3 regions of the Shinella sp. AETb1-6 genome follow, and region 1 is predicted to be linked to each of the others. Evidence: predicted binding sites of a transcription regulator. Region 1 holds the regulator's gene; each other region holds the start of a gene.
What was found. Region 1 encodes LexA, which represses DNA repair genes until DNA is damaged. Its sites were predicted from a motif close to TGTTCNNNNTGTGTTCNG; they were not measured.
Positions count from the first base shown of each region.

Region 1 (7,581 bases):
ATCGTTCTTGTCCTTGGCGCGCGCGACATATTCCGGAATGCGATCGACCGAGCCGATCTCGGCCAGCATGTTGAGCGCTGCTTCGTTCGCGCCGCCATGGGCCGGGCCCCACAGGCAGGCAATGCCGGCCGCGATGCAGGCGAACGGGTTGGCGCCCGAGGAGCCGGCAAGGCGAACCGTCGAGGTCGATGCGTTCTGCTCGTGGTCGGCATGCAGGATGAAGATGCGATCCATGGCGCGCGAAAGCACCGGATTGACCACATATTCCTCACAGGGAACCGCAAAACACATGCGCAGGAAATTCGACGCATAGTCGAGGTCGTTCTTCGGGTAAACGAAGGGCTGGCCGATGTGGTACTTGTAGGCCATCGCCGCGATCGTCGGCATCTTGGCGATCATGCGCAGCGAGGCGACCATGCGCTGGTGCGGATCGGTGATGTCAGTCGAGTCGTGGTAGAAGGCCGACAGTGCGCCGACGCAGCCGCACATCACGGCCATCGGGTGGGCATCGCGGCGGAAGCCGGTGAAGAAGCGGCTCATCTGCTCGTGCACCATCGTGTGGTGCGTGACGCGATGGTCGAAGTCGTCCTTCTGGGCCTTGGTCGGCAGATCGCCGTACAGCAGGAGATAGCAGACTTCCAGGAAGTCGCCATGTTCCGCCAGCTGTTCGATCGGGTAGCCGCGGTGCAGCAGCACGCCCTCATCGCCGTCGATATAGGTGATCTTCGATTCGCACGAGGCCGTGGAGGTGAAGCCGGGATCGTAGGTGAAGGTACCCGTGTTCTTGTAGAGCGTGCCGATGTCGATCACATCGGGGCCGATCGTCCCGGATCGCGTCGGCAGCTCGATTGTCTTGCCACCGACCGATACGTCCGCGCCTTTTCCTGTCATAACGATCCTCCGTTGTTTCGAATGGCGGCATCCGGTTGTACCGGCGCCACGAACATGCCCGTTTTGCTAGCCCATTTGCGATGTCCTGCCAAGCGATACGAAAGGCAAATTGTGCATTGCGGTAACGGGCTTTCCGGCAACGCAATATCTACCCTTTGAGCGAAGTTGCAAGCAACTATTGAGGGTGGTCGGAAAATTGCGGAGGGCGCATCCTTTCTGCCTGCCTTACCATCGGCTTCATCTACTTTCGATTGAATGTTGCGCCGATCGATTACATGATGCAGCGGGACAGCGAGGCCGGGGCGCATGGCCGGAACGGAGATCGCAGAGCGGGAGCGGGCCGCGAAGGCCTATAAGTGGGATGTCCGGCCAGGCGATGGCGCGGTGCCCGCTGCGTTCGACGATGCTGCTGCGCCGGCCGGGAAAGCCGCATCGTGGTACAGCGAGGCTTTGGCCTGGCTCCGGACGCGCCGCGCCGCCGGTGAAAGCCTGTCGGAGGCGCTGGCCGAGGAGCGCAGCCACGGGCATTTCTTCCTGTTCGTGCCGGTCTTCCTGGGAATAGGTGCGGCTCTCTGGTTTGCCGCTAAGGCCGACCCACCAGTCTATGCCATGGTCCTGGGGGCCATCGCCGCCGCGGTACCCGCCTGGCGGCTTCGCCATCGCGAGGATCTGGGTGCGATCCTGGCGGGCGGCGCGTTCCTCGTTCCGATCGGCATGCTTCTCGCGGCGCTCGAAAGCGCACGGCTTGACACCGTCATTCTCGACACGCCCGTGACGACCATGATCGAGGGGCGGGTGCTGGCGCGCGAAAGCGGTGCGGGCAACGCGATCCGGTATCGCATCGCACTGGAAAAGACGCGCGAGCCGGTCCTGAAACGCGCGCCGCAGGTCGTCACGCTGCTGGCGCGAAGCCGTCACGATCCCATTGCCATCGGCCACGGCATATCCGGCCGGGCGCGTCTTGGGCCACCCTCGGGCCCCGCCCTGGCCGGCCTCAACGACTTCGCCTTTGACGCATACTTCGCCGGCACGGGCGCCGTCGGTTATTTCTACGGTGCGCCGGTCGCAATCGAGGCCGCTCCGGCCAGCTGGAGCGATCGCATATCGCAGCGGATCGCGATATGGCGAAACAACCTCACCGAGCATATCCGCGGACGCATCGGGGGCGACGCGGGTGCGATCGCCGCGGCACTGGTGACGGCGGAACAGCGGGCGATCAGCGAGGAGACGGTGGAGGCGCTCCGCCAGGCCGGGCTCGCTCACGTCCTGGCCATTTCCGGTCTCAACATGGTGCTCGCGGCCGGCACGTTCCTTGTCGGCGCGCGCATGCTGATGGCGCTCATACCGGGCTTTGCCGAACGCTTTCCCACCCGCAAGATTGCGGCGGGCGGTGCGCTCGTTATGGTGACGCTTTACATTCTCGTGTCGGGCGGCGCGATCTCGGCCGTCCGGTCCTGGATCATGATCTGCGTGATGTTGATCGCCGTGCTCTTCGGCCGCTCCGCCATCAGTATGCGCAACGTGGCGCTGTCGGCCATCATCATCCTCGCCGTCACGCCCTCCGCTATCACCAACCCCGGCTTTCAGATGTCCTACGCCGCAACGCTCGGCCTCGTCGCCGGTTATGCGGCGTGGCGCGAGCGGCCTGTGCGCAAGGAGGGCAAAGGCGGCGCGCTGCGCCTGACCGGCGGCGCGGCCGGGCGCTTCTTCGGCGGACTTCTGCTGTCATCGGCGATCGGAAGCCTATCGACGCTGATCTACTCCATCGGCCACTTTCACCGTGTGCCGGCCTACGGCCTTGCCGGCAACCTGCTTGCCATGCCGGCGATCAGCGCGATCGTCATGCCCTTCGGCCTCATCGCCGTCCTGCTCATGCCCTTCGGGCTGGATGCCGTTCCTTTTGCCATCATGGGCAAGGGCATCGAATGGATGATCGCGCTGGCGGTCTGGGTTTCGAGCTGGAAGGGCGGGGATATCGTCACGGGCCGTATCCCCATGTCCGCCTTCCTGCTGATCGGTGTCGGCGGCGGGCTTCTCTGTATCCTGCGCACGCGGCTGCGGCATGCCGGGACGGTTTTCATCGTCGCCGGTGCGCTGGTGGTCCTTTGGCCGTCTGCGCGCGGGAAGCCGGAATTGCTCATCTCCGAAGACGGTCGTCTGGTTGCGATCCTGCGCGGCGATGCGGTCGCCACGAACCGCGCCAAGCCGCCAGGTTTCATCTACGACCAGTGGCGCCGTGCCTTGCGGCTCGGCGACCTGACCAAGCCGGACATGCGAAAGACCGCCGGCCTGCTGCTGGCGGAACCGGCGACGAAGAAGGCTGCTGCCGAGACTGAGAGGAAACGACCGCGCCGCAAGGCGGACAGGAAGAAGGCGAAGGACGCGATGACGGAGGCTATCGCGGCGGCACGACAGGCGCAAACGTTCGTCTGCGAGGCGAAGGCCTTCTGTGCTGCCGTTTCCCCCAGCGGCTGGACGATCGTCACGCTTCAGGACACGGCCTTTCTGGGCACGGCCTGCGACACGGCCGATCTCGTCGTCGTACCCTTCGCCCTGCGGCTGGACAACTGCCGCTCGGGTGCGAGGCTTGTGACCGCGCGTCATCTGCGCCGAACGGGGGCTTTGGAAATCACGCCGCCGCTCGACGATCCCGCCGCAAGCCTCGGCGGCGCGACCAACATGCCGGCCGTGGAAACCGTGGTGCGCGCCTGGTCCCGGCACCGCACCTATGACTGGCGCAGCGATACATTCGAAACGGCAGCCGCAGCGCCGCCGGCAGAGATTGAAACCAACGAGGCCGATCGCTCGCCGCCGCAACTCCCGTGAAGCCAATCAAGCGGCAAGCTTCCCGGTTGGCAGCGATCGTAGAGGTTGGCAGCGATCTTAGAAAAGGCCGAATGACAGGAGGCAATCACAACCGCATAGCACCGGGCAAAGCGAGAGGAGCCTTAACCTGCCACGATCCATCATACCCGAACTGTGCGTTCCACACCCAATACGACGCTCACGACCCGCTATGCTGTCCAACGCCGCTCAGTGATACCGTCGTATAAGCCCGACGAGCTTCCCCTGAATCTTGACCCGGTCGGGGCCGAAGATCCGGGTCTCATAAGCCGGGTTCGCGGCTTCAAGTGCGATAGACGCGCCCTTGCGGCGGAAGCGCTTCAGCGTCGCCTCTTCGTCATCGACGAGAGCAACGATGATTTCACCGGGATTGGCGGTACTGGCATTGCGGATGATGACCGTGTCGCCATCGAGAATGCCGGCCTCGATCATCGAATCGCCCTTGACCTCCAGCGCATAGTGATCGCCGTTGCCGATCATTTCGGCCGGGACGGTGATCTCGTGCGTGTTGTTCTGGATGGCCGAGATCGGAACACCGGCGGCGATACGGCCCATGACCGGAACGGACACGGACGACGACATGGTCGGCTGCGGTGCGACGGGCTTGGATGGCGTTACGGCGGGGGGCTGCTTGCCGAGGCTGCCTTCGATGACCGACGGCGAAAATCCGCGACGCGGCTGGAGGCTGGGCGAATAGGCCTCCGGAAGCTTGATCACCTCGAGCGCGCGCGCCCGATTCGGCAGGCGGCGGATGAAGCCCCGTTCCTCGAGCGCCGTGATGAGGCGGTGGATGCCCGACTTCGAGGCAAGATCCAAGGCATCCTTCATCTCGTCAAAAGACGGAGGAATGCCGGATTCCTTCATACGCTCGTGAATGAACAGGAGCAGTTCCTGTTGTTTGCGCGTCAGCATGGCCTCTCCAGCGAGAATCGTGAAACAAATCCAGAACAGACACTATCCGTTCCACATGTGTTCCGCAAGGGCCTGCGGGCACAATAATGCCACTCAGGCCGCGGGTTCCCTGAGAACGAGGACGTCGCAGAGCGCGCCGGGTTCCTCTGCCGGCGCATGCGGCGGGCGGATCAGCAACCCCTCGGATTCGGCGAAGATCTTCATCATCGATGAATCCTGCTTCTCGAAGGGCGTGACCAAGAGACCGCCGTCCGGGCCGCGCTGAAGTCGCGCACGAATGTAATCCTGCCGGCGGTCGTTCTGCTTGAGCGGCACGGCGGCGGCGGCCTGGCGCATCCGGTTCATCGCGGGCAGGCGCGCGAGTTTGCGGACCAGCGGCTCCAGATAGAGATAGGAACAGACAAGGCTGGAAACGGGATTGCCGGGCAGGCCGATCACCTGGATATCGCCGAGGCGGCCGACCATCAGCGGCTTGCCCGGGCGCATGGCGATGCGCCAGAAATCGAGTGCCATGCCGGCCTCGCCGAGCACGGGCTGAACGAGATCGAAATCGCCGACGGATGCGCCACCGAGCGTCACCAACACGTCGATGTCCGTTTCCAGTCCCCGGCGCACGGCATCCAATATGGCCTGCTTGTCGTCTCTCACGATGCCCAGGTCTATCACCTCTGCGCCGGCTTCGCGCGCGATGGCCGCGACGCCGAAGCTGTTGGAGGCGATGATCTGGCTTGCACCGGGCGTTTCTCCCGGCGGCACGAGTTCGTCGCCCGTCGCAAGGATCGCGACCCGCGGGCGCGCATAGACGGACAGGTTTGGGTGGTTCATGGCTGCCGCAACGGTCAGCCGGCCGGCATCCAGCACCTGGCCGGCCTTCAGCACAACCTCGCCCGCTGTGAAATCCTGCCCCCGCGGGCGGATATGGCGGCCCTTGGGCGTGAGGAACGTCGTGCGGATGCGGCCGTCTTCCAGAAGCTCGGTGTCTTCCTGAAGGATGACCGTATCGGCGAAGGCCGGGAGCGGCGCGCCGGTGAAGATGCGCACCGCTTCCCCCGGGCCGGCCGTGCCGTCGAAAGCGTGACCGGCGGAGGACAGGCCGGCGACCCTGAGAACCGATCCGATCTCCGCGATGTCGGCATGGCGGACGGCATAACCGTCCATTGCCGAATTGTCGAAAGGCGGCTGGGTGAGGCGGGCGGCGACATCGTCGGCCAGCACGCGTCCTGCGGCGTCGTGGAGCCGGAGGCTCTCCGTCCGCTGCACCGGCCTGGCCGCGGACAGCAGGCGGTCGAGGGCGTCGGCAACGGGAAGAAGGGACATCAGCCGTCCCTGCGCTTGTAGTCGCCGGAACGGCCGCCGGATTTTTCGACGAGGCGAATGCCGCCGATTTCCATCTCGCGGTCGACCGCCTTTGCCATGTCATAGATGGTCAGGCACGCGACGCTGACGGCGGTCAGCGCCTCCATCTCCACGCCGGTACGGCCGGTGAGCTTGGCCATGGCCTCGATGCGCAGGCCGGGCAAGGCGTGGTCCTCGCGGATTTCCACGGAAACCTTGCTGAGCATCAGCGGGTGGCAGAGCGGAATGAGGCTGGACGTCTGCTTGGCGGCCATGATGCCGGCGAGGCGCGCCGTGCCGATGACGTCGCCCTTCTTCGCATCGCCCTTGAGAATGAGGTCGAGCGTAGCGGGCAGCATACGCACGAAACCTTCCGCCACGGCTATCCGCACGGTTTCCGCCTTGTCGCCGACATCGACCATATGGGCTTCGCCGGCGGCGTCGATATGGGTGAGGGTGCGGGCGTCGTCGCCCATCATTCCGCCGCCAGCATGTCGGCGGAGCCGGTCAGCAGTTCGTGCGTTGCCGCCGTGACGTCATCCTTGCGCATCAGGCTTTCGCCGACGAGGAAGGTGGAGATGCCGACCTTGGCGAGGCGCTGGCAATCGGCATGGGTGAACACGCCGCTCTCGCCCACGAGCAGCCGGTCCTCGGGCACCATGCCGGCCAGTTTTTCAGAAACGGCGAGATCGACCGCGAAGGTGCGCAGGTTGCGGTTGTTGATGCCGACGAGCTTGGATTTCAGCTTGAGAGCGCGCTCCATTTCCGCTTCGTCATGCACCTCGATCAGGACATCCATGCCGAGCGAAAAGGCGGAGTCTTCCAGCATCTTCGCCGTGTCGTCGTCGAGAGAGGCCATGATGAGCAGGATGCAGTCGGCACCCCAGGCGCGCGCTTCCAGCATCTGGTAGCTGTCGAACATGAAGTCCTTGCGCAGTGCCGGCAGTGCGCAGGCGTCGCGCGCGGCCGTCAGGAATTCCGGCGCGCCTTGAAAACTGGGCGTGTCGGTGAGCACGGAAAGGCAGGCCGCACCGCCGGCCTCATAGGCCCTGGCAAGCGCCGGCGGATCGAAATCCGGGCGGATGAGGCCCTTGGAAGGGCTGGCCTTCTTGATTTCCGCAATCAGGCCGAACCGGCCTTGCGCCTTCTTGTCCTTCAGGCTGGCAAAGAAACCGCGCGGCGGTTCCTGGTCGCGGATGCGGGCGCGAAGCTCGGCCGGTGCCACGCGCGTCTTGGCGGCGGCGATTTCGTCCAGCTTGTAGGCTTCGATCTTCTTCAGGATATCGGTCATGAGCAATCCTAACCCGCCGCGGCTTCGTTGGAAACCGTGACGAGTCGTTCCAGGGCAGCACGTGCGCGGCCGCTTTCGAGCGATTCGGTGGCGAGTTTCATGCCGTCCGCCAGCGTTTCGGCCTTGCCGGCGACGACGAGCGAGGCGGCGGCATTGGCGAGCGAGATGTCACGATAGGGCATGTGCGCGCCGCCGAGCACGGAGAGCAGGGCCGCGGCATTGTGCGCGCCGTCACCGCCGCGCAGATCGTCGAGCGTCACCTGCGGCAGCCCGAAATCGGCGGGCGTCAGTTCGAAGGTACGGATCTT
Region 1 covers NZ_WUMM01000012.1:114,705-122,285, reverse strand. The annotation lists gene gltA (citrate synthase) at 1-891, opposite strand, end outside; gene GR158_RS19940 (ComEC/Rec2 family competence protein) at 1,198-3,717, shown strand; gene lexA (transcriptional repressor LexA) at 3,925-4,647, opposite strand; gene glp (gephyrin-like molybdotransferase Glp) at 4,741-5,964, opposite strand; gene moaC (cyclic pyranopterin monophosphate synthase MoaC) at 5,964-6,458, opposite strand; gene trpC (indole-3-glycerol phosphate synthase TrpC) at 6,458-7,273, opposite strand; gene trpD (anthranilate phosphoribosyltransferase) at 7,282-7,581, opposite strand, start outside.

Region 2 (7,581 bases), on a different contig from region 1:
ACCGCCATCAGGAACGCGGTGATGCCGAGCGCAGCCGACAAGACATAGAAGACGAAGCCAAGCGCGACACCGCCGAGCGAGACGAGACCGGCCGCCGGCCCCTGGCAGATCGAGCGGGAGACGAGATAGATCATGTTCGGCCCCGGCGTCAGCACCATGCCGAGCGCGATGAGGGCGAAGGCGGCAAGGCTTGTCGGGTCGGGCACGGACGTTTCTCCCTGATGCGCCCCTAAAGCCTACGCCGCGGCTGCGGCCATCGCAAGGAGGGCCCTTGTCCCGGTGACAAGTGCCGCCGCCGGCCGTGGCCCGCCGTTGACGCGAATGCAGGCACCGCGATACCGCCTTGCCCGGGCCGAATGAACCGGTCCCGCCGGCTTTCACGCGCCGTTTTCGCGCGTTCAGATGACGGATCAGCGCGCGCGCGACCCATTGCCGGAAAACGGCGTCGGGCGTAAGAGGAGCCGATCAAGGAGCCCTCCATGTCGCTTGCCGTTCTTCTCGCCTATTCCGGCGCGCTCTTCATCGCCGCCATCATTCCCGGCCCCGGCATCACGGCCATCGTGGCGCGTGCGCTCGGTTCCGGTTTCCGGCCGACCTTCTTCATGGGGCTCGGGCTCATCCTCGGCGACATGGTCTATCTGACGGCCGTCATCCTCGGTCTCGCCTTCATCGCGCAGACCTTCACCACGGCCTTCATGGTCATCAAGATCGCCGGTGCGCTCTATCTCGGCTATATCGCCTGGAAGCTGTGGACCACCGGGCTCCTGCCGCAGGATATCGAGGCCCGCCGCACCACGAGCAACGGCGCGGCCTTCCTTTCCGGCCTGCTCGTGACGCTCGGCAATCCCAAGACGATGCTGTTCTACGTGGCGCTCGTGCCGACGCTCGTCGACCTCAACGCCGTCGGCCTTGCGGACTACGGCCTGCTGCTGGCCGCGACCTTCGTCGTGCTTCTCGCCGTGCTCATTCCCTATATCGCGCTCGCCTCGCGCGCCCGGCTGCTTCTCAGGCAGCCCAAGGCCCTGCAAAGGCTGAACCGCGTCGCCGCGAGCGTTCTTGCCGGCACGGCGGCCTATATCGCGACGAGGGCGGCCTGACGGGAGCGGGCTTTCGCAGCGGAACGACCCGATTATTCCACAACCGGCGCTTTTGCCGCGAAATCCGGACTCGTCTAAAGGCCCATTCCCTCCTACATTCCCGTCAACGAGAACCAGGAGGTACCCGATGAGCGACACCCGCAAACCCGGCCGCGGCCGCGTCTATGCATCCATCACCGAGACGATCGGCGACACACCCCTTGTGCGGCTCGACAAGTTCGCCAAGGCAAACGGCGTCGTCGCCCATCTTCTCGGCAAGCTCGAATTCTTCAATCCGATCGCCTCGGTGAAGGACCGTATCGGCGTGGCGATGATCGAATCGCTGGAAGCGCAGGGCAAGATCACGCCCGGCCAGTCGACGCTGGTCGAGCCGACATCGGGCAATACCGGCATCGCGCTGGCCTTCGCGGCGGCCGCCAAGGGCTATCGTCTCATCCTCACCATGCCCGAGACCATGTCGGTCGAGCGCCGCAAGATGCTCGCCCTGCTCGGCGCCGAGCTCGTGCTGACCGAGGGGCCCAAGGGCATGAAGGGCGCCATCGCCATGGCCGAGGAGCTGGCGAGCACCATTCCCGGCGCCGTCATCCCGCAACAGTTCGAGAACCCGGCCAACCCGGACATCCACCGCAAGACGACGGCCGAGGAAATCTGGAACGACACCGACGGCGCCGTCGACATCCTCGTGTCCGGCATCGGCACCGGCGGCACGATCACCGGTGTCGGCCAGGTGCTGAAAGCCAGGAAGCCCGGCTTCAAGGTCGTCGCCGTCGAGCCGGCCGACAGCCCGGTGCTATCAGGCGGCAATCCCGGCCCGCACAAGATCCAGGGCATCGGCGCGGGCTTCGCCCCCGCGATCCTCGACAAATCGGTCTACGACGAGGTCGTGACCGTGACCAATGACGAGGCCTTCCAGAATGCCCGCCTGGTGGCGCGCCTCGAAGGCGTTCCGGTCGGCATCTCCTCGGGTGCGGCTCTTACGGCCGCCGTCAAGGTGGGCAGCCGCCCGGAAAATGCTGGCAAGACGATCGTCGTCATCATCCCGTCCTTTGCGGAACGCTATCTCTCGACCGCGCTCTTCGAAGGCCTCGCCTGACAGAGGATGGGCCCGCCGCCACAACCGCGGTGGGCCTTCCGCAACAGGCGGGCTCTGCCATGCTCCACCATCTTTCCCTCGGCGTTCACAGCCTGGACCGGGCCGTCGTGTTCTACGACGCCGCGATGGCGGCGCTCGGCTATGCACGCGTCTGGTCCGACATCCGGCCGGGTGAGCCCGGACAGGCTGTGGGCTACGGTCTCGCGGACGGTGGCGATAAGCTCGCCATCAAGGAACTTGGCGTCGCTGCGCATCCTCCCGGGCCGGGCTTCCACATCGCCTTCGCCGCGTCGAGCCGCGCGGCCGTGGACCGCTTCCACGCCGCCGCACTGGCGGCCGGCGGCACCGACAACGGCGCACCTGGGCTTCGGGCGCAGTATGGCCCGGACTATTATGCCGCCTTCGTCATCGACCCGGACGGGCACCGGATCGAAGCCGTCTTCAAGGGGCCGGCGTGACGCCACGGCACGCCGCATGACCCGCTCGATATCGCGTGCCATCTCCCGTTCACGCCGCCAGTCGCGGGCCCGGCGCTAGAGCATTTCCGGTGAACTCCGGTTCACCGGAAATGCTCCAGATTCCTGTTTTTGCCGCATTATCCGACGCCGAAGCGACTTCGCTTCGGCTGGAAATGCTTTAGGCCGCGACCATCCGCTCTCCCACGATGCGATAGGAAATGGCTTCCGCCAGATGGATCCGTCCGACGATCGCGGCTTCGTCGAGATCGGCCAGCGTGCGGGCGACCTTGAGCACACGATGATAGCCACGCGCGGAAAACCGCATCTTCTCCGCCGCATCCCGCAACAGCTGGAGGCCCGCCGGATCGGGCTCGGCCATGCGTTCGACGAGGGCGGTGGAGGCGCGGGCATTGCTCGTCACCCGGGGCATGCCCAGACGGGCGAACCGGTCGACCTGCAGGGCGCGCGCGGTCGCGACGCGCCGGGCAACCGCCTCGCTCGGCTCGGTGGCCACGGGGCGGATGAGATCGCTCGCCGACACCGCGGGCACGTCGATACGGATATCGATGCGGTCCATGAACGGGCCGGAAACGCGGGCCTGATACTCGCTCATGCAGCGCGGCCCGCGCGCGCAGCTGCGTCCCGGCTCGCCCGCCATGCCGCAGCGGCAGGGATTCATCGCCGCGACGAGCTGGAAGGCCGCGGGATAGCTGACGCGGTGGTTGGCCCGCGCGATGATGCATTCGCCCGTCTCCAGCGGCTGGCGCAAGGCATCGAGCGCCTGCGGCGAGAATTCCGGCAGCTCGTCAAGAAACAGCACGCCGTTGTGCGCGAGCGACACCTCACCGGGCCTTGCCCGCGATCCGCCGCCCACAAGGGCCGCCATGGTGGCGGAATGATGCGGCGTGCGGAACGGGCGCCGATCCGACAGGCGTCCTCCGGAAAGCTGGCCGGCGATGGAATGGATCATCGAGACGTCGAGCAGCTCCGCCGGCGAGAGCGGCGGCAGGATGGCGGCCAGCCGCGCGGCGAGCATGGACTTGCCCGAGCCGGGCGGCCCGACCATCAGCAGGTTGTGGTTGCCCGCCGCCGCCACTTCCAGCGCGCGCTTGGCGCTTTCCTGCCCGCGGATATCGGCAAGATCCGGCAGGCCGGCGGCCGCGGCGCGAATGGCCGGCGCCGGGCGCGACAGGACCTGGCTGCCCTTGAAATGATTGGCAAGCGCGATCAGGCTGCGGGGCGCCAGAATATCGAGACCGCCGCCGGCCCAGGCGGCTTCCGCGCCGTTTTCCGCCGGGCAGATCAGGCCCTTGCCCAGGGCGTTGGCCGCCATGGCCGCCGGAAGCGCACCGGCGACCGGCGCGATCGTGCCGTCGAGATTGAGTTCGCCGATGACAAGATAATCATCCAGCGCATCGCCCGGCACCGCCCCGAGCGCCGTCATCAGGCCGAGCGCAATGGCGAGGTCGTAGTGGCTGCCTTCCTTGGGCAGGTCGGCCGGGGCAAGGTTGATCGTGACCCGCTTGGGCGGCAGCGAGAGGCCGGAGGCGTGCAGAGCGGCCTGCACCCGCTCGCGGCTTTCGGCGACCGCCTTGTCGGCGAGGCCGACGATCTGCATGCCCACCTTGCCCGGCGCGACCATCACCTGCACATCGACAGGCACGCCCTCGATGCCCTGAAACGCTATTGTCCCGACACGCGCCACCATGATTGCCCCCGCTCGCTCCAGCCGAAAACGGACCATCAACCCGCCCCAGGGTTGCAGCTGCAAATCTGGCATGGAATGTGGAATGAAACAAGAACAATTATAGAACTTCGGCGAGAATTATCCGCGCACCGGTTGCATGCGGTTGTATCAGCGGAACAAAGGCGGGGTGGCGGCGAACCACAGGCCCCGCCGCCGGCGTCAGCGTTTGCTTTCGATGGCGTCCCACAGCAGGGCCGCGATGTCCGCGCCGCCGAACTTCTTCACCTCGCGCAACCCCGTCGGCGAGGTGACGTTGATCTCGGTCATGTAGTCGCCGATGACGTCGATGCCCACGAGCAGGAAGCCGCGCTCGCGCAGCGCAGGGCCGATGCGGGCGCAGATTTCCCTTTCGCGCGCCGTCAGTTCCGTCGGCTCCGGGCGGCCGCCGGCATGCATGTTGGAACGCGCATCATGCTCGGCCGGCACGCGGTTGATCGCACCCACCGGCTCGCCATCGACAAGGATGATGCGCTTGTCGCCCTTGCGAACGTCGGGCAGATATTGCTGGGCGATGAAGGGCTCGCGGAACATCTGGCCGAACATTTCGAGCAGCGACGACAGGTTGCGGTCGTCCTTGGTCGAATGGAAGACACCGGCGCCGCCATTGCCATAGAGCGGCTTGAGGATCATGTCGCCCATCTCGTCGCGGAAGCGGCGGATCTCGGCGGGATCGCGGGTGATCAGGGTCTTGGGCATCAGGTCGGCGAATTCGGTGACGAAGATCTTCTCCGGCGAATTGCGCACCCAGGCCGGGTCATTGACGACGAGCGTCTTCGGATGGATCCGCTCGAGCAGGTGTGTGGAGGTGATATAGGACATGTCGAAGGGCGGATCCTGGCGCAGCAGAACCACGTCCATGGTCGAGAGATCGACGCGCTCGGCCTCGCCCAGCGTATAGTGGTCGCCCTTGACGTCGCGCAGTTCCATCGGCTCGACGCTCGCATAGACCTTCCCGTCCCGCAGGCTCAGCCGGTCGGGCGTGTAGTGAAAGAGCCTGTAGCCGCGGGCCTGCGCCTCGAGGCTCATGGCGAAGGTGGAATCGCCGGCGATGCTGATGGTCGACACATGGTCCATCTGGACCGCGACGTTCTTGATCTTAGCCATGAAAAGTCCCCTCAGGAATGCCGCTCACATTTAGGACGCCCCGGGCGCGAAGACAACGCCGGCCGGAGGCGAAATCCGCGGTGGCGTCGCCCGGACAGACTTCAGGGCTCTTTCCCGTCAGAACGCATCCACGAAATGCCGTGGCAGCCGCCATGGCCGCACCGCGACGATGTCGTAGCGCAGGGAAATACGGTGGGCGTCGGGCTGGCGGGCGAGCCAGACTTCGCTCGCCGCGCGGATGCGGCGCTGGGCCGTGCCGGTCACCGCGAAGACGGCGCTGTCCGCATCGCGGCGCGCCTTGACCTCCACGCAGACCACCAGATCGCCGCGCCGGGCGATGATGTCGATCTCGCCGGCCTTGGTGCGGTAGCGGATCGCGCGGATGCGATAGCCCTTGGCGAGAAGATAGAGCGCGGCGAGATATTCCGAGACGTGCCCGCGGCGGAAGGCCTTGAGCCGGTTCGGATCCGCCGGCCTATCGCGCATCGCCGTCCTTCAGGTCGAGCAGGCGCTGATAGAGATCGCGCCGCGGCAGGCCGGTCTGGCGGGCCGCCTCGGTCGCCGCCTTGCCGGCCGGCATGTCGTGGACAAGCTGTGCGAGCAGGCGGTCGACGTCTTCCGCCTCGGGTGCGGCCGCCTCGCCCGGCGGGCCGATGACCAGCACGATCTCGCCCTTGACCGCGCTGGCCTCGGCATAATGCGCCGCGAGCTCGCCGAGCGTGCCGCGGCGGAATTCCTCGAAGGTCTTGGTCAGTTCGCGGCAGACGCAGGCCGGCCGGCTTTCGCCCAGCACATCGGCCGCGGACACCAGCGTGGCGGCGATGCGATGGGGTGATTCGAAGAAGAGAAGCGTGGCGGGAACGCCGGCAAGCTCGGCCAGCCGGTCGCGCCGGGCCTTGTCCTTCGACGGCAGGAACCCGGCGAAGAAGAAGGCGTCGTTCGGAAGACCCGCGCCGACAAGGGCGGCGAGCGGCGCCGAAGCGCCGGGGATGGGCACGACGCGGTGACCGGCCTCGATGGCGAGCAATGCGAGGCGATAGCCGGGGTCGGAGACGAGCGGCGTGCCGGCATCCGACACCAGCGCGACGGACTTGCCGGCCTCCAGTGCCGCGATCAGGCGCGGGCCGACCTCGTCGGCATTGTATTCGTGATAGGCGTAGGGCCGGTTGACGATGCCGTAGCGGTCGAGCAGCACGCGGGTGACGCGCGTGTCCTCGCAGGCCAGCACATCGGCGCCGGCCAGCGTTTCGAGCGCCCGCAGCGTGATGTCGGAGAGGTTGCCGATGGGCGTCGCCACGAGATAGAGCGCCGGCTCCAGCGGCCGGGCGGGCACCACGGCATTGTGCAGGCGGAACGTCCTGCCGCCTTCGCCCATCCCGCTTGCCACGCTTTCGTCCCGCATCGATCCCACGCCTTTCCGGCCGCGTGAACGGCCGTGCATTCCACCCCTTATGGTCGAGCACCGGCACGCTCGCAAGAGACGACGGTTGACTATCGCGTGTCGCGCACCGTTAGCACTTGCAATCCGTCGCGAAATTCTGCCATTTTGCCCGTCCCATCTTTCCGGCCTGGCCGGAATTTCAAGGCAATGCCGCGCCGGTTTCCGGCGTGCCAGCGGTCGAAAGCGGTACAGTTCATGCGCATTACTCTCGAGCGGTCCAATCTCCTGAAGTCGTTGAACCACGTTCATCGCGTGGTCGAGCGGCGCAACACGATCCCGATCCTCTCGAACGTTCTGCTGCGCTGCGACGGCGCCAGCCTCGACATGAAGGCGACGGACCTCGACCTCGAGATCACCGAGGCGACGCCGGCGCAGGTCGACCAGGCCGGCGCCACGACCGTTCCGGCCCACCTTCTCTACGATATCGTGCGCAAGCTTTCCGACGGTTCGGAAGTCGCGCTCGCCACCAACGCGGACGGCTCTTCGATGACCGTCACGTCGGGCCGCTCGAAATTCTCGCTGCAGTGCCTGCCGCAGTCCGATTTCCCCGATCTCACCGCCGGCAGCTTCTCGCACACGTTCCGCCTCAAGGCGACGGACCTCAAGATGCTGATCGATCGCACGCAGTTCGCGATCTCGAC
Region 2 covers NZ_WUMM01000002.1:417,267-424,847, forward strand. The annotation lists gene GR158_RS05315 (LysE family translocator) at 1-158, opposite strand, end outside; gene GR158_RS05320 (LysE family translocator) at 480-1,097, shown strand; gene cysK (cysteine synthase A) at 1,225-2,190, shown strand; gene GR158_RS05330 (VOC family protein) at 2,250-2,648, shown strand; gene GR158_RS05335 (YifB family Mg chelatase-like AAA ATPase) at 2,827-4,356, opposite strand; gene gshB (glutathione synthase) at 4,555-5,499, opposite strand; gene GR158_RS05345 (YraN family protein) at 5,617-5,985, opposite strand; gene rsmI (16S rRNA (cytidine(1402)-2'-O)-methyltransferase) at 5,975-6,874, opposite strand; gene dnaN (DNA polymerase III subunit beta) at 7,136-7,581, shown strand, end outside.
Region 2: the regulator LexA is predicted to act here: its motif matches at 4,446-4,463, upstream of GR158_RS05335 (YifB family Mg chelatase-like AAA ATPase).

Region 3 (7,581 bases), on a different contig from region 1:
TGCTCGAAGTCATCGACTTCTCGATCGCCCGCGTGAGCTGACCGCATTCGGCCAAATCCGGCGTGGCAGGATTATCTTGCCGCGCCGCGCCAAAAAAGCCATTCTCTGCCGTCATGAGTCCATGACTGATTTGGGCGCCATCGTGGCGGGACGTGCCGCGCTGGGCGCCGGGGCGACCTTCATACCTTCCGGTGAAAGGCATTTTGATGCGGCATTTCTTCCTTCTTCGGCTTCTTTCCGGCGTGGCGATTGCTGCCAGCATCACGCTTGCCGGCCCCGTGGCCGGTCCGTTGGCCGCTTATGCGCAGGACAAGCCCGCTACCGAGGCAGCCGATGAGACGCCGTTCGATCCGCTGAGCGTCAACACCTTCGCCGGCGCCTTCCTGGCCGCCCGCACCGCGGATTTCGACAAGGATTACACCACCGCCGTCAAACTCTACAAGATCGCGCTGCAGTTCGATCCGACGAACAACGACGTCAAGCAACGCCTGATGGTCACGCTTTTGATGAGCGGCGACTTTGCCGAGGGCGTCAAGCTGGCGGACACGCTGAAGAACGACCCGGCCGTCGAGCGCATCACCTCGACCGTGCGCGGCATGGAGGCGATCCGCAAGCGCGAATACAAGTCGGCGGAAAAGATCCTCGCCTACAAGGGGCCGAACGATCTCGACCGCATGATGAACGACCTCCTGCTCGCCTGGGCCAAGTACGGCGACGGCAAGCCGAAGGAGGCGCTCAAGCTCATCACCGGCATGCAGGGGCCGGAATGGCTCGCCATCTTCAAGAACTACCATGCCGGCGCGCTCGCCGCCGCTGCGGGTGACAAGGCGACCGCGCGCGCGCGCCTCAACGAGGCGATCCTCGACCGCAACGGCGCGGGTGCGGCACCCGACACCTTCATTCGCGCCGTCATGGCGCTGGCCCGTCTGGAAGCCCGCGACGGCAACAAGCAGAAGGCGCTCGACGCCATCTCGGTCGGCGACGGCTTCGTCACCAGCTATGCGCCGCTGAAGGCGCTGCGCCAGAGCATCGAGGCCGGCGAAAAGCAGGACCAGCAGGTCCGCACCGCCGCTCAGGGCGCGGCCGCCGTGCTCTTTTCCATCGGCGGCGCACTGAACCGCGACGGGGCCGAAGACATCGTCGCGCTCTATCTCCAGGCCGCCCGTGCGCTCGATCCTGACAGCGACGACGTTCTGGTGCTTCTCGGCGGCATTGCCGAAAACCAGAAGAAGCCCGACATCGCCATCGACTATTACCGGGCCGTGCCCGAGAAATCGCCGATGCGCCGCATTTCCGAATTGCAGCTCGGCCTCAACCTCGCCGACACGGGCAAGGTGGAAGAGGCCAAGAAGCACCTCCAGGAACTGATCGATGCCGATCCGGCCGACCTGCGCAGCTATCTCGCGCTCGGCAGCGTCCTGTCCGACGCCAAGGACTATCGCGCGATGGCCACGCTTTACGACAAGGCCGTGGGTGTCATCGGCTCGGTCCCGACGCGCAATCACTGGAGCGTCTTCTTCCAGCGCGGCATTGCCTATGAGCGCCTGAAGGAATGGGACAAGGCGGAGCCGAATTTCCGCAAGGCGCTGGAGCTGAACCCCGACCAGCCGCAGGTGCTGAACTATCTCGGCTATTCCTGGGTAGACATGAACCGGAACCTCGACGAGGGCCTGGACATGATCCGCAAGGCGGTGAGCCTCAAGCCCGATGACGGCTATATCGTCGATTCGCTCGGCTGGGCCTATTATCGCCTCGGCCGCTTCGACGACGCCGTCGCGGAACTGGAGCGCGCCGCGGAGCTGAAGGCCGGCGATCCCACGATCAACGATCACCTCGGCGACGCCTACTGGCGCGTCGGCCGCAAGCTGGAAGCGACCTTCCAGTGGAACCGCGCGCTCGGGCTGAAGCCGGAAGACGCGGAGATCGTCAAGATCAAGGACAAGATCGAAAACGGTCTGGCCGATATCAAGCCTTCCGACCCGGCCTCGGCCGAGGCGAAGGAAGACAAGCCCGCGCAGAAGATCGCGCCGGAAGAAAAAGCCGTGGACCGCAAGTCCTGACCGCATGCCCGGCGACACCCTTTCGGGCTTTGCCGTTATCGAAGCGGCGCCCGCCAAGATCAACCTCGCGCTGCACGTGGTCGGCGAGCGCGGGGACGGCTATCATCTCCTCGACAGCCTGGTGACCTTCACCGCCTTCGGCGACCGCATCGCGCTGTCGCCGGCCGAAGAAGACCGCTTCACGCTCTCCGGCCGCTTTTCCGCTACGCTTGCGGCCGAGAATGACAATCTCGTTACCCGCGCGCGGGACCGCCTGCGTGCGGCGCTGGAAACAACCGGGCAATCTGCCCCGCCCGTGCATATCCATCTGGAAAAGAACCTGCCCATCGCTTCCGGTATCGGCGGCGGCTCGGCGGATGCCGCCGCGACGCTGCGCGGCCTGCTTGGCCTGTGGCAGGCGGACCTGCCGGGCGACCGGCTCGACGCCATCGCCATCGGGCTCGGCGCGGATGTGCCTATGTGCCTTGCCGGCCGGCCTTTGCTGGCGCGCGGCATCGGCGAGGACATCACGCCCGTGGCGCTTCCCGCGCTCTCCATGGTGCTGGCCAATCCGCTCGTCGGCGTGTCGACGCCGGCCGTGTTCCGTGCCCTCGCCTCCAAGCGGAATGCGCCGCTCGTTCTGCGGGATGCGTCCGTTCACTGGCTGGATGCCATAGCCGGCCTGCGCAACGACCTGGAGCCGCCAGCCCGAGGCCTGTGCCCACAGATCGGCGAACTCGCGGACGGTCTCGCCGCGACGGATGCACGCGTGGTGCGCATGTCCGGTTCCGGCGCCTCCTGCTTCGCGCTATACAGTTCGGACGCGATGGCCGAGGCGGCGGCGGCTTCGCTGAAGCAGCAACACCCCGACTGGTTCATCACCGCCACCCGCACGCTGGAGGGACACGATGGCACGCCTTGACGAGACGAGACCGTTCATTCCGGTCGGTATCGCGGTGTTGACCGTCTCGGATACCCGCACGCCCGAGACCGACCGGTCCGGGGATACACTGGTCGCGCGAATCGCCGAGGCCGGCCACCGGCTCGTCGCCCGCGCCATCGTGCCCGACGATATCGCCGCCATCCGCACGCAGGTCGAAGCCTGGACGCGCGACGATGCGGTCGACGTCGTCATCACCACCGGCGGCACGGGCTTTACCGGCCGCGACGTGACGCCGGAGGCGCTGGAGCCGATCTTCGAGAAACGCATGGACGGCTTTTCGGAGGTCTTCCACCGCATCTCCTACGACAAGATCGGCACCTCCACGATCCAGTCGCGTGCGACGGGCGGCGTCACCAACGCCACCTTCATCTTCGTGCTGCCCGGCTCGCCCGGCGCCTGCAAGGACGCCTGGGACGGCATCCTCAAGGCGCAGCTCGACTACAGGCACATGCCCTGCAATTTCGTGGAAATCATGCCGCGTCTCGACGAGCACCTGAAGCGCTCGGCCGGCTGAACCGCCTCAGCCCGCCACCAGCTGCGCGCGGATCGCCTTGATCGCCCAGGCGGGCACGATCTCGGCAACGAGCGAAAAGGTCTTGGTGCCCTTTGCGATGTCGGACAGGGACATGCCCGTGCGCACGGCGGCCGCTGCCTGCCGCTTGCTGACGAGATAGCCCTGCTCGAGCGGTGAGGCGCGGCGCCCGAAGCGTTTCAGGAACGGCCTGCGGTGATTGCGCGAGCCGGTGAACCGCGCCGGGCCGGCACTGACCGAGACATGGTCGACGATGGCATCGACCCAGCCGGTCATCGGCCGCGCCCCGGGCTCGAGCAGGAGCAGCCAGTCGCCGCGCGCCGCGCGCACCACATCCTTCATGTCCCAGCTGGTGAGAAACCGGCACCCTGCGGCATCGGCCACGCGGGCGGAACCGTCGCGCGAGCCGTGATCGAGCACGACCACCTCCCGCACGACTCCCTCGACCGCGCCCGGCACGAGCGCCGACAGCGTCTGTGCAAGCTCGGCCTCGTTGTCCCGGCATTCGATGATGATCGTCAGCATATATCTCCCTACCGCATCGCAGCATCAATTTCCACCGTTGCAAGGCCGGCACATCGCCGCATGGTTAGGCGATATGGTTAGCGGGTGCGATTTTGTTCTTGCATTGTTCTCGTTTCGATTATAGGAATATAGTCATTGAACCGGGGCGAGATGCTCCGCCGGAGATAGCCATGAACGATCTTGCAAACCTCAGGCAGGGCGCCCTTGCGCCCGGCCATACGAAGGATGTTGCCGAAGCGCTGCTGGCTGATACGGGCATGCGCGTCGATGGAGAACGCCGGCGCGGCCGGGGCGCAGGGCTCAACTTCACCGGCCGCTTCGAGCCGGTGACGCGGGAGAGCTTCGACGACGGCTGGCAGACGCTGGAGGAGCTTCCGCCCTTCCGCACCGAAGTCCAGGTCGAGAAGCCGCGCACCATCATCACCCGCAACGAATCGCCGGATATTCCCTTCGACCGCTCGATCAATCCCTATCGCGGCTGTGAGCATGGCTGCATCTATTGCTTTGCGCGGCCCACCCACGCCTTCATGGGTCTGTCCGCCGGCCTCGACTTCGAGGCGAAGCTCTTCGCCAAGCCGGATGCGCCGAAGCTGCTCGAACGGGAATTGTCCAAGCCCGGCTACAAGCCGCGTGTCATCGCCATCGGCACCAATACCGATCCCTACCAGCCCATCGAGAAGGAATGGCGCATCATGCGCCAGATCCTCGAAGTGCTCGACAAGGCCAACCATCCGGTGTCGATCGTCACCAAGTCGGCGCTCGTCATGCGCGACATCGACATTCTCGCCCGCATGGCCGCCCGTGGCCTTGCCTGGGTCGGCATGTCGGTGACGACGCTCGACCGCAAGCTCGCCCGCACCATGGAACCGCGCGCGGCGACCCCGTCACGCCGGCTGGAAGCAATCCGCGCGCTCTCCGATGCCGGCATTCCGACCGCCATCATGATGGCGCCGATCATTCCCGGCCTCAACGACCACGAGATCGAGAAGGTGCTCGATTCGGGCAAGGCGGCAGGGGCGATGGAGGCGAGCTATGTTCTCCTGCGCCTTCCGCTGGAGGTGAGCCCCCTCTTCCGCGAATGGCTGCTGCGCAACTACCCGGACCGCTACCGCCACGTCATGTCGCTCGTGCGCTCCATGCGCGACGGCAAGGATTACGACGCGGAATTCGGCAAGCGCATGAAAGGCGCCGGCCCCTATGCGTGGCAGATCGCCCGGCGCTTCGAGATGGCCAGCAAGCGGCTGGAGCTGACGCGGACGCGCCGCAACCTCTCCGGCGACCAGTTCGTTCCGCCCTCGGGCAGCGGCGTGCAGTTGTCCTTGCTGTGATGGTGCCAGCGCGACGCGCGCACGGATTCGATGTCACCGGGACAGGCATCGTGCTCTTGAACTGAATGTGTGAGATCCGCGCCGCGCCGGTGCAGATCTTGCAAAACCTCTTCCGGTAGCGTCATCCCCTGGACGCGCCGGGTGTTCCTCCGACCGCCGCCCCTGTCGGAGGACTTGCAGGGAATCGGACGGATGTGCAAGGTCCCCGCATGGCCAAGAGCACATCCTCCGATTCCCGCCTTCTTTTCGATATGCCCGAAGGGCCCGATTTCTCGATGGAAATGGCGGCGAGAAAGCGCGGCCTCTGGCCGGTCGCCGGCACGGACGAGGCCGGGCGCGGGCCTCTCGCCGGGCCCGTCGTCGCGGCTGCTGTGGTGCTCGATCCGGACAACATTCCCGAGGGTCTTCACGATTCCAAGCAGTTGAGCGCCGCCAGGCGCGAAATGCTGTTCGCCCGTATCATGGAAACCGCCTTCGTATCCGTCGCCTCCAGCTCCTCGCGGCGCATCGATACGATCGACATCCGCAAGGCGAGCCTCGATGCCATGCGCCGCGCCGTCGCAGGCCTCGAAGTGGCGCCGAAACTGGTGCTGACGGACGGCCGCGACGTGCCGCCCGGCCTTGCCTGCGAGGGCCGCGCCGTCATCAAGGGGGATGCGCTTTCCGTTTCGATCTCGGCCGCATCGATCGTCGCCAAGGTGATGCGCGACAGGATGATGGCGCGCGCGGAAGAAACCTATCCGGGATACGGCTTTGCCGTGCATGCCGGTTACGCGACACAGGTGCACCGCACCGCCATCGAATCGATCGGCCCCTGCCGCCTCCACCGCATGAGTTTTCGTCCACTGCGCAAGGAGTGATCCGCCCCTCCGTCCAGACGCCGATCATCCGCTCCGGGCGGATATCTCGACGCGCGTACGCTTGGCTGCCATCCGGCAGAGGTGCGAAGATTTCGCGTCTGCCTGCCAGCATCGAGGCCCAGCACAGATCGAGGCTCGGCACAGGCCGGACGCAAAAAAGGCCGGATCGCTCCGGCCTTTTCTAAGACATCGGTGATGGCGGCCTCAGTTGAGGCGGCTCTTCACTTCGCTGATCGCGTTGTTGAAGAGGGCGTTGCCGGTTGCGGCATCGGCCTTGGCGGCGATGACCTTCTCGGCGGCCGCGACGGCCAGGTCGACGGCGGCGGCCCGCACGGCATTGATCGCGTCGGCTTCCGCCTGCTTGATCTTCTGCTCGGAGAGCGCCGTGCGGCGGGTGACGTATTCCTCGGTCTTCTGCTTGGCGTCGGCGGTCAGCGCGCTGGCTTCGCGTTCAGCGGCCGCGACGATGCTTGCGGCTTCCGCCTCGGCATCCTTGCGCTTGCGCTGGTATTCGGCGAGCAGGTGCTGGGCTTCCTCGCGAAGACGCTTGGCTTCCGCCAGCTCGTTCTGGATCTTCTCGGCGCGGGCGTCGAGAGCCTTGCCCATCATGCCCGGAACCTTGAGATAGGCGATGAGGGCAAGGAACAGCAGGAGGCCGACAAAGGCATAGAATGTTGCGTCGAATGCCATGGTATCCTCCTTATTCGCCCGCTGCCGACTTCACGGCCGAAGCGATCTCGGCCTTGCTGGCCTTGGCACCGATCAGCTGTTCGACGACGGCTGCGGTCGTTTCCTCGGCGATCGTGCCGACATCGGCAAGCGCCTTGGCCTTGATTTCGGCGATGCGCGTTTCCGCACCGGCGATCTTGTCCTGCAGCGAGGCTTCGATCTTGGCGCGCTCGGCGTCGGCCTTGGCCTTGGCTTCGTCGCGCGCTGTCGCGGCGATCGCGTTGCCCTTGGCGCGGGCCGCGGCGAGTTCCTGTTCGTAGGAAGCGATCGCTGCGTCGGCTTCCGCCTTCAGGCGGGACGCTTCGTCGAGATCCTGCGCGATGCGGTCGTGACGCGTCTCCAGGATGCCGCCGATGCGCGGAATGACGACCTTCGACATGAGAAGGTAGAAGAGACCGAACGTGATCGCGAGCCAAAGGAGCTGCGATGCGAACGTGGTCTGGTCGAACGGGGGGAAGACGCCGGAAGCGTGCTCGCCGCCATGGGCAACACCCGTTTCGGTGTGCACTTCGCCTGCCGGCTGAGCCGCATGCGTATCCGCAGGGGTCTCATGCGTATCCGCAGGAGTTTCCGCCTGGGCGATTTCGAAGGGGGTGGACTCGGCCGATGCCAAGGTCACAGACAT
Region 3 covers NZ_WUMM01000004.1:123,013-130,593, reverse strand. The annotation lists gene GR158_RS08385 (polyprenyl synthetase family protein) at 1-41, shown strand, start outside; gene GR158_RS08380 (tetratricopeptide repeat protein) at 207-2,060, shown strand; gene GR158_RS08375 (4-(cytidine 5'-diphospho)-2-C-methyl-D-erythritol kinase) at 2,065-2,961, shown strand; gene moaB (molybdenum cofactor biosynthesis protein B) at 2,948-3,496, shown strand; gene GR158_RS08365 (glycosyl transferase) at 3,503-4,039, opposite strand; gene GR158_RS08360 (PA0069 family radical SAM protein) at 4,210-5,367, shown strand; gene GR158_RS08355 (ribonuclease HII) at 5,577-6,227, shown strand; gene GR158_RS08350 (F0F1 ATP synthase subunit B) at 6,432-6,917, opposite strand; gene GR158_RS08345 (F0F1 ATP synthase subunit B) at 6,928-7,581, opposite strand.
Region 3: the regulator LexA is predicted to act here: its motif matches at 4,133-4,150, upstream of GR158_RS08360 (PA0069 family radical SAM protein).